2 regions of the Streptomyces sp. x-80 genome follow, and region 2 is predicted to be linked to the other one. Evidence: riboswitches for the same ligand, from Rfam matches in the RefSeq annotation. Region 2 holds a riboswitch; the other holds the start of a gene.

Region 1 (9,531 bases), on a different contig from region 2:
GCTTGGCGACATCGTCGATGCTCACACCGGTCGCCTTGGTCAGCGGCCGGACGTCGATGATGCACTCATGGGCGACCAGACCGCCGGGGCCGGTGTAGAGCACCGGGTAGTGCGGCTCCAGCCGCTTGGCGATGTAGTTGGCGCTGAGCACCGCGACCTGACTGGCGCGCTTGAGGCCCTCACCGCCCATCAGACGGACGTACGCCCAGGAGATCGGCAGGATTCCGGCCGAGCCCCAGGGCGCGGCGGAGACCGGGCCGATGCCCGTCTCCGGCCCGGCGGTGGGCTGGAGGGGGTGGTTGGGGAGGTACGGCGCCAGATGGGCGCGCACACCGACCGGGCCGACACCGGGGCCGCCGCCGCCGTGCGGGATGCAGAAGGTCTTGTGCAGGTTCAGGTGCGAGACATCGCCGCCGAACTTGCCCGGCTCGGCGAGTCCGACCAGCGCGTTGAGGTTCGCGCCGTCGACATAGACCTGGCCACCGGCGTCGTGCACGGTGGCGCAGATCTGGGTGATGTGCTCCTCGAACACGCCGTGCGTGGAGGGGTAGGTGACCATGAGGACCGCGAGCTCGTCGCGGTGCTTGTCGATCTTGGCGTGCAGATCGTCGGTGTCGACCTCACCGTTCTCACCGGTCTTGACGACGACGACCTTCATCCCGGCCATCACGGCGCTGGCGGCGTTGGTGCCGTGCGCGGAGGACGGGATCAGGCAGACGGTGCGCTGGTCGTCGCCGTTGGCCCGGTGGTAGGCGCGGACGGCCAGCAGGCCCGCGAGCTCGCCCTGGGAGCCGGCGTTCGGCTGAATGGAGACCTTGTCGTAGCCGGTGACCGTGGCCAGCCGCTCCTCCAGCTCCTGAATCAGCGTCAGGTAGCCCTGCGCCTGGCCGGCCGGCGCGAACGGGTGCAGCTGCCCGAACTCTGGCCAGGTGACCGGCTCCATCTCCGTGGTGGCGTTCAGCTTCATCGTGCAGGAACCGAGCGGGATCATGCCGCGGTCCAGCGCGTAGTCCCGGTCGGCGAGCCGGCGCAGATAGCGCAGCATCGCGGTCTCCGAGCGGTGCTGGTGGAAGACCGGGTGCGTGAGGTAGTCGTCGGTGCGCAGCAGCGCCTGCGGCAGCACCTCGCCGGCGGCCCCGTCCAGCTGCTCGACATCGCCCTCGACGCCGAAGGCGCGCCAGACGCCGGCCAGCTGCGCCCGTCCGGTCGTCTCGTCGCAGGCGATGCCGACCAGGTCGGCGTCGACCTGCCGGAGGTTGATGCCGGCCTCGCGGGCGGCGGCGACGACCTGGGCGGCCCGGCCCGGCACCCGTGCGGTGAGCGTGTCGAAGTACGCACCGTGCACGATCTCCACACCGCCGGCCCGCAGTCCCTCGGCGAGGACGGTGGCGTAGCGGTGGGTGCGCCGCGCGATGGCCGCGAGACCGTCGGGGCCGTGATAGACGGCGTACATGCCCGCCATGACGGCGAGCAGCACCTGCGCGGTGCAGATGTTGCTGGTGGCCTTCTCCCGGCGGATGTGCTGCTCCCGGGTCTGGAGGGCCAGGCGGTACGCCCTGTTGCCGTCGGCGTCGACAGAGACCCCCACCAGGCGGCCCGGCAGGCTGCGGGCGAACGACTCGCGGACGGCCATGAACCCGGCGTGCGGTCCGCCGAAGCCCATCGGGACGCCGAAGCGCTGGGTGGTTCCGACGGCGATGTCCGCGCCGAGCTCCCCGGGCGAGGTCAGCAGTGTCAGCGCCAGCAGGTCGGCGGCGACGGTGACCACCGCGCCCAGCTCATGGGCCTGTGCGATGACGGCGCGCGGGTCGCGCACCGATCCGGAGGCACCGGGGTACTGGAGCAGCACGCCGAAGACCCCGCGCTCGGCGATCTCGGCGGGAATGCCGTCCGTCAGATCGGTGACGACGACCTCGACGCCGGTCGGCTCGGCGCGGGTCCGGAGCACCGCGACGGTCTGCGGCAGACAGTCCGCGTCGACCAGGAAGACGCCCTGCTTGACCTTGCCGACGCGGCAGGCGAGCGCCATCGCCTCGGCCGCCGCGGTGCCCTCGTCGAGCAGGGAGGCGCCGGAGGTGGGCAGTCCGGTCAGGTCGGCGACCATGGTCTGGAAGTTCAGCAGCGCCTCCAGGCGGCCCTGCGAGATCTCCGGCTGGTAGGGCGTGTACGCCGTGTACCAGGACGGGTTCTCCATGACGTTGCGCAGGATCACCGGCGGCGTGAACGTGCCGTAGTAACCGAGTCCGATCATGGAGGACAGGACCTGGTTGCGGTCCGCGAGCCCACGCAGCTCGTCCAGGACCTCGGCCTCGGAACGCGCCTGCGGCAGGCCCAGCGCCTCCGCGCTCTTGATCACGTCCGGTACGGCGGTGTCGGTGAGCTCGTCCAGCGATCCGAATCCGACCTGCGCGAGCATCTTCGCCTGCGCCTCGCGGTCGGGACCAATGTGCCGGCGCTCGAAGGGGGTACCGCGCTCCAGCTCGTGCAGGGAGATGCGATTGGTGGTCATCTGCGGGGGCCTCCTGGTCAATGCGACCTACGAGGGGCACCAAGGCGCTGGTGCCCGGACGGCCTCCCCCTCTGTCATCTCAACCTGAGAGCTTCACCGGCCCGCCCGCGGCGACCCGGCTTTCACCGTCGGTGAGGAAGGGTTCCGGCATGGTGTCCGCCCGTGGCCCGCCCTGCTTTCCAGAGTGACCTCGTCCATGCGGTACGTGTGCCTGAGAGATTCCGGGGAGGATTTGCTCCTTCGGCGCCCCCTGCCGCTGACGACGGAGGACTCTCCCGCATGGGGTCTACAGCCATTCGCCAGCCTACCAGCGCCCCATCTGGGCGATCCCTCGAGTGGCCGGGGCATGAAATGTGCCGTTTGGTAGTTGTCACACGGCAGTTGCGACCAGTTGGAGGGACCGTGCAAACCGATATCGATCCCCGGAGCCTGATCGGCCGCAAGGCATTCGACCGGAACGGCGCCAAGATCGGCACCGTGGACGAGGTGTACCTCGACGACGCCACCGGGGAACCGGAGTGGGCGGCGGTACGCACCGGCCTCTTCAGCCGGGACGCGTTCGTCCCCCTGGAGCCGAGCGAACTGGCCGACGAGGGTCTGCGCGTCCCGTACGACCGCAAGCTGATCAAGGACGCCCCGGACTTCGGCGTGGGCCGGCATCTCTCGCCGGAACAGGAGCTCCAGCTCTACCACCACTACCGGCTGGATATCTCCGCCCCGGTGTCCGACTCCGACTCCCCCTTCCCCTCCCCCGGCGAGGACCTCGGCCGGGTCGCCGGATCGCCGGACTGAGCCTCCGACGGCGCCCCGCCCACCAGCGGCAGCGGCTCCCCCGGCCGCAGCTCCGGATCCTCGACGGCGAAGGTCCGCACCCGCCCCGGCGCCGACCACGGCTGTTCGAAACGCACGGTCACCCGCCCCACCCCGCTCCCCTGCACCCACCCGGCGCCATAGTCGTCGTGCACGACATCCGCTCCCGGATGCCAGTGGCGCGGCCGCTCCTCCTCGGCTCGCTCGCCCCCGCTCCCGGCGACCGGCACCGGCGGCGCCTTCGCCGTCTCCTCGGCCTCCCGCTCGGTCGCCAGCTGGGCGAACAGGTCCTCCTGCGTGAAGTCGGCCAGCCCGCTCACCCCGACCCCCAGCAGCCGCACCCCGCCGGTGGTGTCCACCGTCTCCAGCAGCCGGGCGGCGGCCTCCCGCACCACCGCGGGGTCGTCGGTGGGCCCGCGCAGCGTCTCGGAGCGCGTCAGCGTCGAGAAATCGTAGTTACGGACCTTGATCACCACCGTGCGTCCGGAGCGTCCGGCCGCCCGCAGCCGCTGTACACACCGGTCGGCCAGCCGCACCACCTCGGTCCGCACCCGCGTCCGGTCGGTCAGATCGACCTCGAAGGTGTCCTCGACCGAGACGGATTTCGCATCCCGGTCGGCCACCACCGGGCGGTCGTCCCGGCCCAGCGCCATCGCGTACAGCCCTGCGCCGTGCGCCCTGCCCAGCAGCCGCACCAGCTCGGCCTCGCCGGCCTCCGCCGTCTCCGCGACCGTCGTGATCCCGGCCCGGCGCAGCGCCTCGGCCGTCGCGGGGCCCACCCCGGGCAGCGTCCGCGTCGGCATCGGCCCCAGCAGCTCCCGTTCGGTACCGGGCTCGATCACCACCAGCCCGTCCGGCTTGGCCGCCTCCGACGCGATCTTCGCCAGCATCTTGGCCCCCGCGAGCCCTACCGACCCCGTCAGACCCGTGGTGCGCCGGATATCGCGCCGCAACTGTTCCCCCACGGCCCGTACCGCCGCGGTCTCGGCCGCGACCCCGCCCGCCTCCAGGTCCACGAACGCCTCGTCCAGGCTCAGCGGCTCCACCAGCGGCGACAGCGCGTGCAGCAGCTCCATCACGGTCTCGCTCACCTTGCGGTAGACGGTGAAGCGTGGGCTGAGGTAGGCGGCGTGGGGACACAGCCGGCGCGCCTGGGCCGTCGGCATGGCCGACCGGACACCGAAGACCCGCGCCTCGTACGACGCCGTGGAGACCACCCCACGCGGCCCGACGCCGCCGACCACCACGGGCTTCCCGCGCAGGCTCGGCTTGGCCGCCTGCTCGGCGGCCGCGAAGAACGCATCCATGTCCAGATGCAGGATCGTCGGCGCACGTCTCACACCACCGATGCTGCCGCATGCCACTGACAATGAGCCCGATGCCGGGCCACGGACCGCTTCGGAGGCGCTCAGACCGCCCGGTTGCGCCGCCGCGCCAGCTCGTCGTGCGGGTTCTTCCCGATCAGCGTCTCGCCGGTGTCCACGCGCTCACCGTGCAGCTGTGACAGGGCGTTCTCCACGTCCCGCCACACCACGCCGACGGCGATCCCGAAGACGCCCTGACCCCCCTGGAGCAGATTCACGACCTGGTCCGGCGAGGTGCACTCGTAGACCGTCGCGCCATCGCTCATGAGCGTCATCCGCGTCAGATCGGCGAGCTCGCGGGTGCGCAGGTGCTGCACGGCGGTGCGGATGTTCTGCAACGACACCCCGGTGTCCAGCAGCCGCTTGACGATCTTCAGGACGACGACGTCCCGGAAGCTGTAGAGCCGCTGGGTTCCGGAGCCGTACGCCGGCCGGACGCTCGGCTCCACCAGGCCCGTACGCGCCCAGTAGTCGAGCTGCCGGTAGGTGATGCCCGCCGCCGCGCACGCGGTCGGGCCGCGGTAGCCGATGGTCTGCGTCTCGCGATCCCCCGACACCGCGGCGACCTGCGCCGGTGTACGGTTCGCCGCCGCACCCGAGTGGAACGGCAACGCCTCTTCCGCCGCCCTACCGTCGCCGGTGATTGCCACGCCGCCCTCCGTCCTCCACGTCCCGGACGGGACCTGCCTATCGACGGTATGCAGTCGCTCGGAGTGCGTCAACGATCGCCGCGCTCGCCACGCCGAGTGATAATCACCCTACGAGTGGTTTCTCGTGACCCGGCACGGGGAAGGTGTACCAGGTTGGCCGGAACCAAACGCTCCGTTGGCCGGAGTTACTGGCTGTTGGTGCCGAAGTCCTCGGGCGAGATCTGGTCGAGGAACTCACGGAACTTCTCCACCTCGTCCTCCTGCTCGTCCGGGATCGCGATCCCCGCGTCGTCCAGCACACCGTCCGTACCGAAGATCGGTGTTCCGGTACGCAGCGCCAGCGCTATGGCGTCGGACGGACGCGCGCTGACCTCCACACCGCTGGCGAAGACCAGCTCGGCATAGAACACCCCCTCGCGCAGGTCCGTGATGCGGACCTGCGTCAGCTCCTGGCCCACCGCCTCCAGCACATCCTTGAAAAGGTCGTGCGTCAGCGGCCTGGCAGGGACCATGCCCTGCTGGGCGAAGGCGATGGCGGTGGCCTCCCCCGGCCCGATCCAAATGGGCAAGTAACGATCGCCTCCCACCTCCCGCAGGAGCACGATCGGTTGGCTGGAAGGCATTTCCACCCGGACACCCACGACGTCGAGCTCGTTCACACAGCAACCCTAGGACGTGCCCGGCCGGTTTGGGTAGTCGGGCACTCGTTTGCTCATGGGAGGCGGACCCGCAGTGCGGTCTGGAGCAGTGCCGCATGGAGCCGCACGGACAGCGTGGCCAGCTCCCTGGCGGTGGCCTCGGCATGGGCCCTGGTCTGCGGATTACGGTGCCGCCGAAGGGGTGCCACGACCTGGTCGACCAGGCCGGCCTCACGCTCCGCGGCCGCTTTCACGGCGCGCAGATGCCGCGGTTCGAGCCCGAAACGGCCCAGATCCGTGACGAGCCGGGCGATCGTGACGGCCTCGATGTCGTACGAGCCGTCCGCATCGGGGACGATGAGACCGTACGACTCCCAGTCGGCGAGTGCCGCCTCGTCCACCTCGGCGGCGACCAGCAGCTCGGCCCGGCCGATCCGGGCCGCCGTAGGCCGCTCCTCGTCCGGTCCGTGCATACCCTCGACGAGATCCCGGGAGGGCGCGGCAGGAGCCGGCAGCTGCACCTGCTCACCGCGCTCCAGGGCGTCCAGATGCTCCCGGATGACCTTGAGCGGCAGATAGTGGTCCCGCTGCATCCGCAGGACGCTCGCCAGCCGCTCGACGTCCTCCGCGGTGAATTTGCGGTATCCGGCGGGCGTGCGCTTCGGCTCGACAAGCCCCTCGGCCTCCAGGAACCGGATCTTGGAGATGGTGACCTCGGGGAATTCCTCGCGCAGCTGGGTGAGCACCGTACCGATGCTCACCGGCTTGCCGCCCGAGGAGGCGGCGCCGGCAGAACCGGCACCGCCTGTCGGTGTGTGGCGCATAAGCCTTCCCTGACGGTCAGATACCGACGCCTCGCTGGCTCGCGTAGAAGACCAGCCGGTACTTGCCGATCTGGACCTCGTCCCCGTTGGCGAGCGCGACCGAGTCGATCCGCTCACGGTTGACGTAGGTGCCGTTGAGGCTGCCCACGTCGGCGACCGTGAAGAGACCGTCCTGACCGCGGCGGAACTCCACATGGCGGCGCGAGACCGTCACATCGTCGAGGAAGATGTCGCTCTGCGGATGACGACCCGCCGTCGTCAGCTCCCCGTCCAGCAGGAAACGGCTGCCGGAGTTCGGACCCCGGCGGACGACCAGCAGCGCCGAACCCAGCGGGAGGGCGTCGACGGCCGCCTGCGCCTCGGGCGAGAGCGACGGCGTCAGATTCTGCCCCGTCGTCTCCGCGTCATAGGCTTCCAGCCCCGAGATGGAGATGGTCGAGGTCGTCTCGGACGCGCGCTCCGCCTGGACACCCGGACGCAGCGGCGCACCACAGTTGGAGCAGAACCGGCTCGCCTCGGGATTCCGGTGCCCACACCTCGTACAAACCGGCAAGGCCGATCCTCCGCCCATGCGTGCGGTTGATGGTGCCTCGGAACCTATGCGGCCGGAGCCGGAGGGGTCAACAGAACCCGCGCCGCGTCCCCCGGAAAGATCACCGGACGGACCTCCGACCTCGTCACGGAAGAGCGGACGGTCCTCGCTCGAACCGCTCTCCTCGGGCTGGCGCGAGGCGCGGTGCCGCGCCGAGCCGCTGCCGCCCTCCTGGCGTGCGCTCTTGCCGAACAGCTTTGCAAACAACTTCACGGGCGATTCCCCTTGAACGAAACAGACCCGCCCGTGGGGCAGGACGAACCCTCGATGCACACACCGGCCCACCCGGACATCCTGTGAACGTCCGTGGCCTCCAGACAGTTTCCACCACGCACCACACGCACGATGCGACGACCCCCCGCTACCTCATGCCCTACCTGGGCCTTCGCCATACGTTTACGCCTCACTGCGACGACGACCGAGCGTAGTCAGGCCGCTTCGCCTCTCGCAAGGCATTCACGATGATCTTCCCCTCACGGGTCACAGACACCTTGGCCTGCTCCTTTTCCAGTGTCTGAACCACCCCGCCGGGGATGTTCAGCGCCGGCTCCAGATCCTCCGGCTTACCGATGACCTTGAAACGGTACGGCTGGCCGACCCGCTTACCGTCGATCTCCACCCCGCCCCCGGAATCCGAGAGGTAGGTGTTCGCGACGATCCGTACATCATTCACCTGAATCGCCTCGGCGCCGGCCGCTCGCAGCTCCTGAATGGTGTCCAGGAGCTTGTCCGCCTCGACGGAATGCGCGCTGTCGTCGATGGTCAGGTTGATGCCGGGCCCTTGGGCCGCAACGGTCCCGGCCAGCACGCCCAGCTGCTGTTCCTTCTCCACGGTCTGTTTACGGGCCTCCTCGGCCTGGTCCGAGCTGTTCTCCAGCTCGGTCTTCTGCCCTTCCAGGCGCCGCTGTTCGTCCGTCAACCGCTGCGAGCGGTTGTCCAGCTCGTCCAGAATCCGCACCAGGTCCTCCTGGCGCGCACCCCGCAGCGCACTGCTGTCACTCGTGGAACGTACCTGAATCGCCAGGCCGAGGCCGAGAATGAACAGGAGCAACGCAACGATCAGTTGGGCCCGGGTCAGCCGCGGCGGCCACAGACTCGCCACCAGCCGCTGCCGCCCCGTCTCCGCCCGTCCCGGAGTGCCGTCGTCCGCCGCTGCCCCCTGGGCGGGGTCACCCGACGGCGGGGCCTCGACCGCCGGTTCGCCGACCGGCCCCCACGCGGGTGCGCTCTCCCCCGGTCCGGGCCGTCCCGGGACGGCCCGGTTCTCGGGAGGCATCGGCCTGCGGCCGGCCGGGCCGTGACCCTGTGGTGGCTCCGGCTGCCTCTCCGGCTCCGGGTTCCCGTCCGTCACCATCCGCCTCACGCCCTGAAGACGTGCCGGCGGATCGCGGCAGCGTTGGAGAAGATCCGGATACCGAGCACCACGACGACGCCGGTGGAGAGTTGGGCGCCGACACCCAACTTGTCTCCGAGGAAGACGATGAGCGCGGCGACGACGACGTTCGACAGGAAGGAGACGACGAAGACCTTGTCGTCGAAGATGCCGTCCAGCATCGCGCGCAGACCGCCGAACACGGCGTCCAGCGCCGCGATGACAGCGATCGGCAAGTAGGGCTCGACCACCGTCGGCACCACGGGTCGGACCACAAGTCCGACCACGACTCCCACGATGAGGCCCAGTACGGCGATCACGAAGTGCCCTTCCCTGTGTCGGTGCCGTCCGCCTTCGCGGCACCGGCCTGCGGTTTTGCTGTGCGTACGATCAAACTGGGGGCGGGCGGCAGTGTGACCTCGTGCTCGACGGAAATCTTGGTGCGTACGCCGTAGTTCTCCTGCAAGACGTGCAGATACTGACCGTCGGCGCTGTCCTGGAACGCGGTGCTGAGCCGCTGCCCGTCCCCCGCCGCCAGCACCGTATAGGGCGGCACCAGCGGCTTGTTGTCGACCAGTATGGCGTCTCCCGCGGCTCTGATCGCCGAGAGTGACGTGAGCCGCTGCCCATTGACGGAGATGGCCTCCGCGCCGGACGCCCAGAGGCCGTTGACCATGCGTTGCATATCCCGGTCGCGGACCCGGCCGGTGTCCGAGAAACCGCTGCTCCCCCGCGGTCCGCCACTGCCGCTGCCGGCCTCCTTGGCGTCGTC
Region 2 (9,531 bases):
TCTTGGCGGCGGGCAGCCGGAAGGGGCGCGGGAGCTCCGGTTTGGTCTGCCGGAAGACGCCGACCGCGATCGGGCCGATGAGGTACGAGATGACCATGGCGGCCGAGATCACGCTGGCCAGGGCCTGCCAGCTGTGGCCGACGGTGACCAGCAGAAGGAAGGAGAAGCCGAGGTTGAGCCACATCGCGGGGCGCGCGGTGCCGTACTTGGGGTGCACGGCGGCCAGCTTCTTGGGGAAGAAGCCGGTCTCGGAGAGGTTCTTGACCATGTACGCGGCGGACGCGACGTTGGCGATGTTGGAGCCGGCCGGCGAGATGAACGCGCCGAACTGGAGCATCGTGACGACCCAGTGCAGCATCAGCAGCTTGGCGAGGTCGGCGAAGGGCGAGCTGAAGTTCACGCCCTGCCAGCCGCCGGCCTGGGCGAGCTGCTCGGGCGGTACGGCGCCCAGGAAGGCGGTCTGCAACGCCAGGTAGATCACCAGGCCCAGCGAGAGCGCGCCGACCAGGGCGATCGGGATGGCCCGGCCGGGGTTTTTGGCGGCGCCGCCGAGATTGACCACGGCCTGGAAGCCGTTGAAGGCGAAGACGACACCGGAGGTGGTGACGGCGGTGAGCACCGCGGGCCAGCCGTACGGGGCGAAGCCGCCCTGCGAGGTGAAGTTGGAGGTGTGGAAGCCGGACGCGATCAGGGCGATCACGGCGAGTACCGGGATCGCGAACTTGATCAGGGTGAGGAAGGTGTTGGCGCGGGCCAGCAGCTGTACCGACCAGTAGCAGGTCAGCCAGAGCGCGACGGTCAGGAGCAGCGCGACGCCCACGCCGGCGGTGGTCAGCTGGTGGCCGGCCGGGTCGACCAGGCCCTGGGCCCAGCCGAAGTTCCAGGACGCCATGTACTGGGTGGCGGCGATCGACTCGATCGGGATCAGTGAGGCGACCGCGATCCACACCGCCCAGCCGGTGATGAAGCCGAGCACCGGACCGTGCGAGATATGGCCGTAGCGGGCCATGCCGCCGGGTATCGGATAGGCGGAGCCGACCTCCGCGTAGGACATGGCGATCATGCCGATGAAGACCGCGCCGATCACCCAGGCCGCCAGGGCCGCCGGGCCTGCCACCTGGGCAGCGGCGCCGGCGCCGAAGAGCCAGCCGGAGCCGAAGATCGAGCCGATGCCGATCATGATCAAGGCGAAGAGGCTGAGCCCCTTCCGGTTGCCCGCGCTCATGTCCATGGAGTGCGTGTCCGTCCTGATGTCGTGGAAAAGCCGCTCGTCATTGAGTGGCTACTGCCACCTTATTTGCTGAAAAATCGCAAAAAGCCAGGCAGACGGGCCGCGAGCCCGGGACCAACGGCCCCGGGCCCGCGGCCCGTTCGTCCCGCACCCGCCGGCTTTCCGGCGGGCTCCCGCGGTCACCTCGTGAAACGTGTCACAGTGACGGGTACAGCGGGTGCTTGTCGGCGAGGGCGGTGACCCGGGCCTTGAGCGACTCGGCGTCGTACGCCGGCTTCAGCGCCTCGGCGATGATGTCCGCCACCTCGCGGAAGTCCTCGTCCTGGAAGCCACGGGTGGCCAGCGCCGGGGTGCCGATCCGCAGACCCGAGGTGACCATCGGCGGCCGCGGGTCGTTCGGGATGGCGTTGCGGTTGACGGTGATGCCGACCTCGTGGAGCCGGTCCTCGGCCTGCCGGCCGTCCAGCTCGCTGTTGCGCAGGTCGACCAGGACGAGGTGGACGTCCGTACCGCCGGAGAGGACGGAGACACCGGCCTCCGTCACATCGGACCGCATCAGCCGCTCGGCGAGGATGCGGGCGCCGTCCAGGGTGCGCTGCTGGCGCTCCTTGAACTCCTCGGTCGCCGCGACCTTGAAGGACACCGCCTTCGCCGCGATGACGTGCTCCAGCGGACCGCCCTGCTGGCCCGGGAAGACCGCCGAGTTGATCTTCTTGGCGAGCTCCTGGGTGGAGAGGATCACGCCACCGCGCGGACCGCCGAGGGTCTTGTGCGTGGTGGTCGTGACGACATGCGCGTGCGGTACGGGGGAGGGGTGCAGCCCCGCCGCGACCAGACCGGCGAAGTGCGCCATGTCGACCATCAGGTACGCGCCGACCTCGTCCGCGATCCGGCGGAAGGCGGCGAAGTCCAGCTGGCGCGGGTACGCGGACCAGCCGGCCACGATCAGCTTCGGGCGGTGCTCCTTGGCGAGCCGCTCGACCTCGTCCATGTCGACCAGGTTCGACTTCTCGTCGACGTGGTAGGGCACCACGTTGTAGAGCTTGCCGGAGAAGTTGATCTTCATGCCGTGGGTGAGGTGCCCGCCGTGCGCGAGGTTCAGGCCCAGGATGGTGTCGCCCGGCTTGATCAGCGCGAACATCGCGGCCGCGTTGGCCTGCGCGCCCGAGTGCGGCTGGACATTGGCGGCCTCGGCGCCGAAGAGCGCCTTGATCCGGTCGATGGCGATCTGCTCGACGACGTCGACGTGCTCGCAGCCGCCGTAGTAGCGGCGGCCCGGGTAGCCCTCGGCGTACTTGTTGGTGAGGACGGAGCCCTGGGCCTCCATGACGGCGACCGGAGCGAAGTTCTCCGACGCGATCATTTCGAGGGTGGACTGCTGACGGTGGAGCTCGGCGTCGACGGCGGCGGCGACGTCGGGGTCGAGCTCATGGAGGGAGCTGTTGAGAAGCGACATGAGTCTTTCCTGGAGGGTCAGGGGGCGCGAAGCGCTTCCACGTGGGCGGTGGCGGATGGCCGGCGGAGCGGTCTCAGCCGGCGGTGAAGGCGGTGTACTCGTCGGCCGTGAGCAGATCGTCCGGCTCGCCGGTGAGCTTCACCTTGAACAGCCAGCCGCCCTCGAACGGAGCGGAGTTCACCAGCGAGGGGTCGCCGACGACCTCCTCGTTGACCTCGGTGACCTCGCCGTCGACGGGCGAGTAGAGATCGCTGACCGACTTGGTCGACTCCAGCTCACCGCAGGTCTCGCCCGCCGTGACCGTCGTACCGACCTCGGGAAGGTCCACGTAGACGACGTCGCCGAGCGCGTTGGAGGCGTGCTCGGTGATGCCGACCGTCGAGACGCCCTCCGCGGCGTCCGACAGCCACTCGTGCTCCTTGCTGTAGCGCAGCTGCTGGGGGTTGCTCATGTCTTGATTCTCCTGTACGCGGTGGTGTGATCGTGAAAGGGGTCTTGCCCAGTGAGACGCGTCGGGCGCGCCGGCGCCGCCGCGCACGCGCGCGGGGGTTCGGCGCCGGGCGCTACTTCTGCCGCTTGTAGAAGGGCAGCGCGACGACGTCGTACGCCTCATGGCTGCCGCGGATGTCCACGGCGACGCCCTCGGTGCCCGGTTCGGCGTACGCCGCGTCGACATACGCGATGGCGATCGGCTTCCCGAGGGTGGGGGAGGGGGCCCCGGAGGTGACCTCGCCGATGACGGTGCCGTCGGCCGCGACGACCTCGTAGCCGGCGCGCGGCACCCGGCGGCCCTCCGCGATCAGGCCGACGAGCTTGCGCGGCGGGCTGACCTCGGCGCGCGCGGCGGCCGCCGCCAGCGCGTCCCGGCCCACGAAGGCACCGCCGTTGGTGGTCTTCTCGAACTTCACGACCCGGCCGAGGCCCGCGTCGAACGGCGTGGTCGCGGTGGTCAGCTCGTGCCCGTACAGCGGCATGCCCGCCTCCAGGCGCAGCGTGTCCCGGCAGGACAGGCCGCACGGGACGAGACCGGCGTCCTTGCCCGCCACGGTCAGCGCCGCCCACAGCGCGGCCGCGTCGGCGGGCCGCACGAACAGCTCGAAACCGTCCTCGCCGGTGTATCCGGTACGGGCGATCAGCGCGTCCACCCCGGCGACCGTACCGGGCAGACCCGCGTAGTACTTGAGGCCGTCCAGATCGGCGTCCGTCAGCGACTTGAGGATGCCGGGGGACTCGGGGCCCTGCACCGCGAGCAGCGCGTACGCGTCCCGGTCGTCGCGGATCGCCGCGTCGAAGCCGCCGGCCCGCGCGGTCAGCGCGTCCAGCACCACCTGGGCGTTCGAGGCGTTGGCGACGACCATGAACTCCAGGTCGGCGAGGCGGTAGACGATCAGGTCGTCGAGGATGCCGCCCGCCGCGTCGCAGATCATCGTGTAGCGGGCGCGGCCGGGCCTGACGCCGCCGATGTTGCCCACCAGCGCGTAGTCGAGCAGGTCGGCGGCCTGCGGGCCGGTGACGGTGATCTCGCCCATGTGGGAGAGGTCGAAGAGGCCGGCGCGGGTGCGGACGGCGACATGCTCGTCGCGCTCACTGGCGTAGCGCAGCGGCATGTCCCAGCCCGCGAAGTCGGTCATGGTCGCGCCGAGCGCGCGGTGCGTGGCGTCCAGCGCGGTACGACGGGGGGCATCAGTCATGGTTCCGGGCTCCCAGGCAAGGGTGACAAGACGTTCTCCCCATCTGTCATCGGAACCTGAGAGGTTCACCGGGAGTCCGTGACCGGAACCTGGTTTGCACCTTGGGTGGAGCCGCCCCTTCAGCCGGGCAGTGACTCGCTTTTCAGATCTGCCTCGCCCGCGCGGTATAGGGGCCTGAGAGATTCAAGGGAGGACTTGCTCCTTCGGCGCCCCGCCGTGGCGGCCGGGGACTCTCCCGCGCGGATTCAAGCGGCCGGTATGCAGTTGGCCGTGCACGGATGAGCACTCGTGTGCACGTGGCGCCGACATCATTGCACGGGATCGCCGGATGCAGGAGACCTGGCCGCCACCCCGCCCGGGACGGCGGCGGATCGGTGAATCGCCGTACCGGACATTGCCTTTTCTTTACACTCAGCGGCAGGGGACGGATCCGCTCCGGACCCCACCGGACGGGGAGGGCGAACACGGTGCACCAGGAAGCCGCCTGCGCGACCACGGCGGGAGCCGCGCCACTGCCCCCGGCCCGGCGCGCCCCCGCACCCCCGGCCGCCGGCGGACCCGCGGACGGCGCCGGGGTCCTGGACCTGAGGGGACTGCGCGCGGCCCGGCGCGCGGCCGGACTGCGCTTCCCCGCGGGCGCCCTCGTGGTGTTCTCCGGTCTGCCCGGCAGCGGCAAGAGCACCCTGATGCGCCGCGCCGTACCGCCCCTGGACCGGCGCGGCAGGGCGGTGCACCGCATCGACTCGCAGGACGTCCGCGCCCGCTGGGCGCGCGGCCGGCTGCGCCCGCTGCCGTACGTCCTCTACCGGCCGCTGGTCCGGGCCGCCCACTACCTCGCGCTGCGCCGCGCGCTGCGCTCCGGCGGCAGCGTGGTGGTGCACGACTGCGGGACGCTGGTGTGGGTGCGGCGCTGGATCGCGCGGGCGGCCGGCCGCGGCGGCCGCGGGCTGCATCTGGTGCTGCTCGATGTGCCGCCCGAGGCGGCGCGGTCCGGCCAGCGGGCCCGGGGGCGCGGCGTCTCCCGGTACGCCTTCGCCCGGCACCGCAGGGCGGTGGGCAGGCTGCTCGGCGCGGCGGAGGCGGCCCGGCTGCCGGCCGGCTTCGCCTCGGCGGTGCTGCTGGACCGGCGGGCGGCCCGCGCGCTGGAGACGGTCACCTTCGAATAGCGGCGGCCGCGCGCCGCGGTGTCCGGCTCCGTGACCGCGCGCCCGGCGCGGCCGTCCGCGCCCGTCCGTCGTCGGCGCACCCCGCCACCAGCCGCTAGGGTCGTTGGCCAGACAGCGCGGCCGGGAACGGGTGGATGGACATGAACTTTCAGGAGCAGGGGATACCGCAACTGGCGTGGCCCGCGAACGAGCTCGAAGAGGTGCTCTCGGCATCGCTCGGGCACCCGGGCGCGGGCGGCCGGATCGTCGAGGTGCTGGGCCGCAGCCGGGTGTGGGTGCCGCTGCCCCATGGCGGCGGTCCGGACAGCGCGGGCCCCGGGGCCGCCGGCCTCGATCTGCCGACCCTCGGGATCGACGGCGTGGCGTACGTCCCGGTCTTCAGCTCCGAGCAGGAGTTCCGGCGGGTCGTCGGACCGCAGATGTCCTTCGCCGTCGCGCCCGCCCAGGAGTTCGCCCGCGGGCTGCCGCCGCAGCTCGGTATCGCGGTCAACCCCGACGGCACGGTCGGCGTCCCGCTGCCGCCGCCCGCGGTGGCGGAACTCTGCCGGACGGGGCGCACGGAAGCGGACGGCCCGGCGACCGGCGGGCGGGTGCGGCTCTTCGAACCGGACTGGCAGGACGAGCCGGTGGACTTCCTGGCCGCGGCGGGACTGGAGTTCTCCGCCGCCGGTTTTGTCCTGACTGCCCGGCGTGCCCTGGCCAGCGTCGAGGGCGACACGCCCGCGCTGTTCGTCGGCGTCGAGGTCGAGACGGCCCCTGAGGCGCTGCACGACGGCACCGCCCACCAGGCGGTCCTGACGGCGCTGGGCCGGGCGCTCGGAGCGGTGCCGGTGCCGTGGCCCGTGCAGCTGGTGATGCTGGACATCGCGCAGGGCGACCCGGTCGCCGACCGGATGCTGGAGCGGGTGCGGCCCTTCTACTCCCGGGACCACTCGTAAGCTGGTTGGATGACGGGCGGGCGCACCCCACGTGCCCTGCCGAAGAAGGGACGGACCACGTGAGCGCGGGTGCGCATCAGGGAGCCGCGGCGGCCGGGCAGGTCGAGCAGATGCTGCAACAGGTCGCGCCCGGCCGGTACGACGCCTACGAAGCGCTGCTGCACGCTCTCGCCGCCGGCCGGGTCTGGATGCTCCTGTGGCACGGCCGGGCCGGGATGCCCGACGCGCAGTACGGAAACATGGAGGTCGAAGGGCTCGGCTACGCGCCGTGCGTGACCTCCGAGCCCGAACTCGCCGCCTCCGGCTGGAACCGTGACCACGAACTCGTCACCGGCCCCGACATCGCCGCCGCGCTCTTCCCCGACCGCTGGGGGCTGTGGCTGAACCCGCACGCCCCCGGCGGCGGCGTCGGCATCCCGTGGCTGGATCTGCGCCGGATCGCCGGGGGTCTCGACCGGCTGCCCGCCGGACCGCTGCGGATCACCGAACCAGCCCTTGACATCCCGCAGTTCTATGCCCTCTTGGTCCAAAATGCCCACCGGACGCCCGCTGTGCGGTCGTTGCGCCGGGCTTGGGTGCAGCCTGCCCTCGGTGTCCCATATCTGGCGATCGGGCTGGATCTGTACGACACCGGTCAAGTCGCCGTGGATGCGGTGCGGTTGATGATCCAGCAGTCCATCGGGGCGGTTCCGGACGGTTTGCCCGTATCGACCGTCGCGATGAACGACGAGTACGACCCCGTCGGGATGTGGATGCGGGCCTCGGCGCGCCCGTTCTTCGACCGCGATGACTACGGCCGGCCCGCCGGCCAGGCCCCCGCCCCGTCCTACGGCTACGGATACCCGCGCCCCTACTGACGCGGGCCGCCGCCGCGGCGCGCCGCTTCGGGGTAATTCGCCCCGAGCGCCCAGTGGTTGAGTTTCCCTCCCATGGTCGATACGTCCGCTGAGCCGCCTCAGTTGTCCGGATATCGGAACCCCCGGACCACATCACAGTTGCGCATCCATTCACCGTCAGGTCTGGTGACTGATCGCGAATCCGATGAAGACTCCCGCAAGCACAGGGTTTAAACCCGGAGTGCGAACGCCATGCAGACAGGCGTTGCGGGTATCTGCGAACTTCCGTTGTGCGAACTTTCGTGGTGCCCCGGACGACTTGCCAGAGTGATGTGAACCAGGCCGCTACCGCGGCGGGCATGGGCCGGCCACCGTCGGCCGAGAGGGGTCAAAGGCACCGTGACCGCACCGATCGAGACCACCGGGGCGGCTGCCGAGGCGCAGCCGGAAGCGGTGCTTCAGGGCGTCGAGAAAAAGCGGATCGAGGGGCGCTCGCTCGGCCAGATCGCCTGGCTGCGCTTCCGACGCGACAAGATCGCCGTGGCCGGCGCCGTCGTCGTCGTCCTGCTCATCGCGATCGCCGCACTCTCCCGCCCCCTCCAGGCCCTGCTGGGCCTGGACCCGAACAGCCCGAACCAGGCGCTGATCGACCCCAACACCACACTGCCCAAGGGCGATTTCGGCGGCATGAGCGCCGACCACCCACTGGGCGTGGACCCCAAGTTCGGCCGTGACCTGCTGGCCCGTGTGCTGGAGGGCTCCTGGGTCTCGCTGATCGTCGCCTTCGGGGCGACCCTGCTGTCCGTGGCGATCGGCACCGTCCTCGGTGTGGTCGCGGGCTTCTACCGCGGGCGGGTCGACGCGGTCATCAGCCGGCTGATGGACGTCTTCCTGGCGTTCCCGCTGCTGCTGTTCGCCATTGCGATCTCCGCCTCGCTCCAGGGCGGTGCGTTCGGGCTGAGCGGTCTGCCGCTGCACCTCGGAGTGCTGATCTTCGTGATCGGCTTCTTCAACTGGCCCTATATGGGCCGCATCGTGCGGGCCCAGACGCTGTCGCTGCGCGAGCGGGAGTTCGTGGACGCGGCTCGCGGTATGGGTGCGCGCGGCCCCTTCATTCTCTTCCGGGAACTGCTGCCCAACCTGGTGGGCCCGATCGTCGTCTACTCGACGCTGCTGATCCCCTCCAACATCCTCTTCGAGGCGGCCCTCAGCTTCCTCGGCGTCGGTATCCAGCCGCCCCAGGCATCCTGGGGCGGCATGCTCAACCAGGCGGTCAAGTTCTACGAGGTCGACCCTCAGTACATGATCGTCCCCGGTCTCGCCATCTTTGTCACCGTGCTCGCGTTCAACCTGCTCGGTGACGGTCTGCGGGACGCGCTGGACCCGCGCAGCCGCTGACGCCTGCCGGGCATCTGCCCAGAAGCTTCCACCAGTTTTCAGCTTTTCCGGACTTTTGAACGGTTTCGACGGTTTCAACGGTTCTCGACGAACGAAGGGGACACAGACCATCATGCGAAGGTCAGCTCCGGTCGCGGCGATAGCGGCCATCACCAGTACCGGCCTCTTGCTGGCCGGTTGCAGCGGGGGCGGCGGCTCCAGCAGCGGCGGGTCCGCGAAGGCGAACGCCGCCACCCAGGGGATCGTCAACGTCTCGGACGAGAAGGGCGGCACGCTCAACTACGAGATGAGCGACGCGCCCGAGTCCTTCGACCCGGGCAACACGTACTACGCCTTCGTCTACAACTTCAGCCGCCTCTACGCGCGTTCGCTGACGACCTTCAAGCCGGGCCCCGGTCCGAAGGGCAACGAGCTGACCCCCGACCTCGCCGAGTCGATGGGCAAGCCGAGCGACGGCGGCAAGACCTGGACGTACAAGCTCCGCAAGGGCGTCAAGTACGAGGACGGCTCCGCCGTCACCTCCCAGGACGTCAAGTACGCGATCGAGCGCAGCAACTTCGCCCGCGACACCCTCTCCCTGGGCCCGAACTACTTCCAGCAGTTCCTTGAGGACAACGAGGGCGGCTACAAGGGCCCGTACAAGGACAAGAGCAAGGAGGGCCTGAAGTCCATCGAGACCCCGGACGAGCAGACCCTCATCTTCCACCTGAAGAAGCCGTTCGCGGAGTTCGACTACCTGGTCAGCGCGCCGCAGACCGCCCCCGTCCCGCAGGCCAAGGACAAGGGCGCCGACTACACCAAGTCGGTTGTCTCCT

Evidence for each region. Region 2 has a riboswitch for glycine ahead of gcvT (glycine cleavage system aminomethyltransferase GcvT). Riboswitches for the same ligand answer to the same signal wherever they lie in the genome.
Region 1: another riboswitch for glycine. It lies ahead of gcvP (aminomethyl-transferring glycine dehydrogenase); the one in region 2 lies ahead of gcvT (glycine cleavage system aminomethyltransferase GcvT).

Annotation. Positions count from the first base shown of each region.
Region 1 is NZ_JAJPWM010000034.1:42,584-52,114, forward strand. Features, by position in the region: gene gcvP (aminomethyl-transferring glycine dehydrogenase) at 1-2,509, opposite strand, end outside; glycine riboswitch at 2,699-2,797, opposite strand; gene ACLJWH_RS39095 (PRC-barrel domain-containing protein) at 2,912-3,301, shown strand; gene ACLJWH_RS39100 (DNA polymerase IV) at 3,205-4,659, opposite strand; gene ACLJWH_RS39105 (MerR family transcriptional regulator) at 4,728-5,333, opposite strand; gene ACLJWH_RS39110 (bifunctional nuclease family protein) at 5,519-5,992, opposite strand; gene ACLJWH_RS39115 (MerR family transcriptional regulator) at 6,046-6,795, opposite strand; gene ACLJWH_RS39120 (FHA domain-containing protein) at 6,812-7,672, opposite strand; gene ACLJWH_RS39125 (DUF881 domain-containing protein) at 7,791-8,741, opposite strand; gene ACLJWH_RS39130 (small basic family protein) at 8,747-9,079, opposite strand; gene ACLJWH_RS39135 (DUF881 domain-containing protein) at 9,076-9,531, opposite strand, start outside.
Region 2 is NZ_JAJPWM010000011.1:64,539-74,069, forward strand. Features, by position in the region: gene ACLJWH_RS22700 (APC family permease) at 1-1,231, opposite strand, end outside; gene glyA (serine hydroxymethyltransferase) at 1,428-2,687, opposite strand; gene gcvH (glycine cleavage system protein GcvH) at 2,761-3,138, opposite strand; gene gcvT (glycine cleavage system aminomethyltransferase GcvT) at 3,251-4,378, opposite strand; glycine riboswitch at 4,531-4,626, opposite strand; gene ACLJWH_RS22720 (AAA family ATPase) at 4,846-5,544, shown strand; gene ACLJWH_RS22725 (enhanced serine sensitivity protein SseB) at 5,685-6,482, shown strand; gene ACLJWH_RS22730 (enhanced serine sensitivity protein SseB C-terminal domain-containing protein) at 6,542-7,339, shown strand; gene ACLJWH_RS22735 (ABC transporter permease) at 7,718-8,716, shown strand; gene ACLJWH_RS22740 (ABC transporter substrate-binding protein) at 8,829-9,531, shown strand, end outside.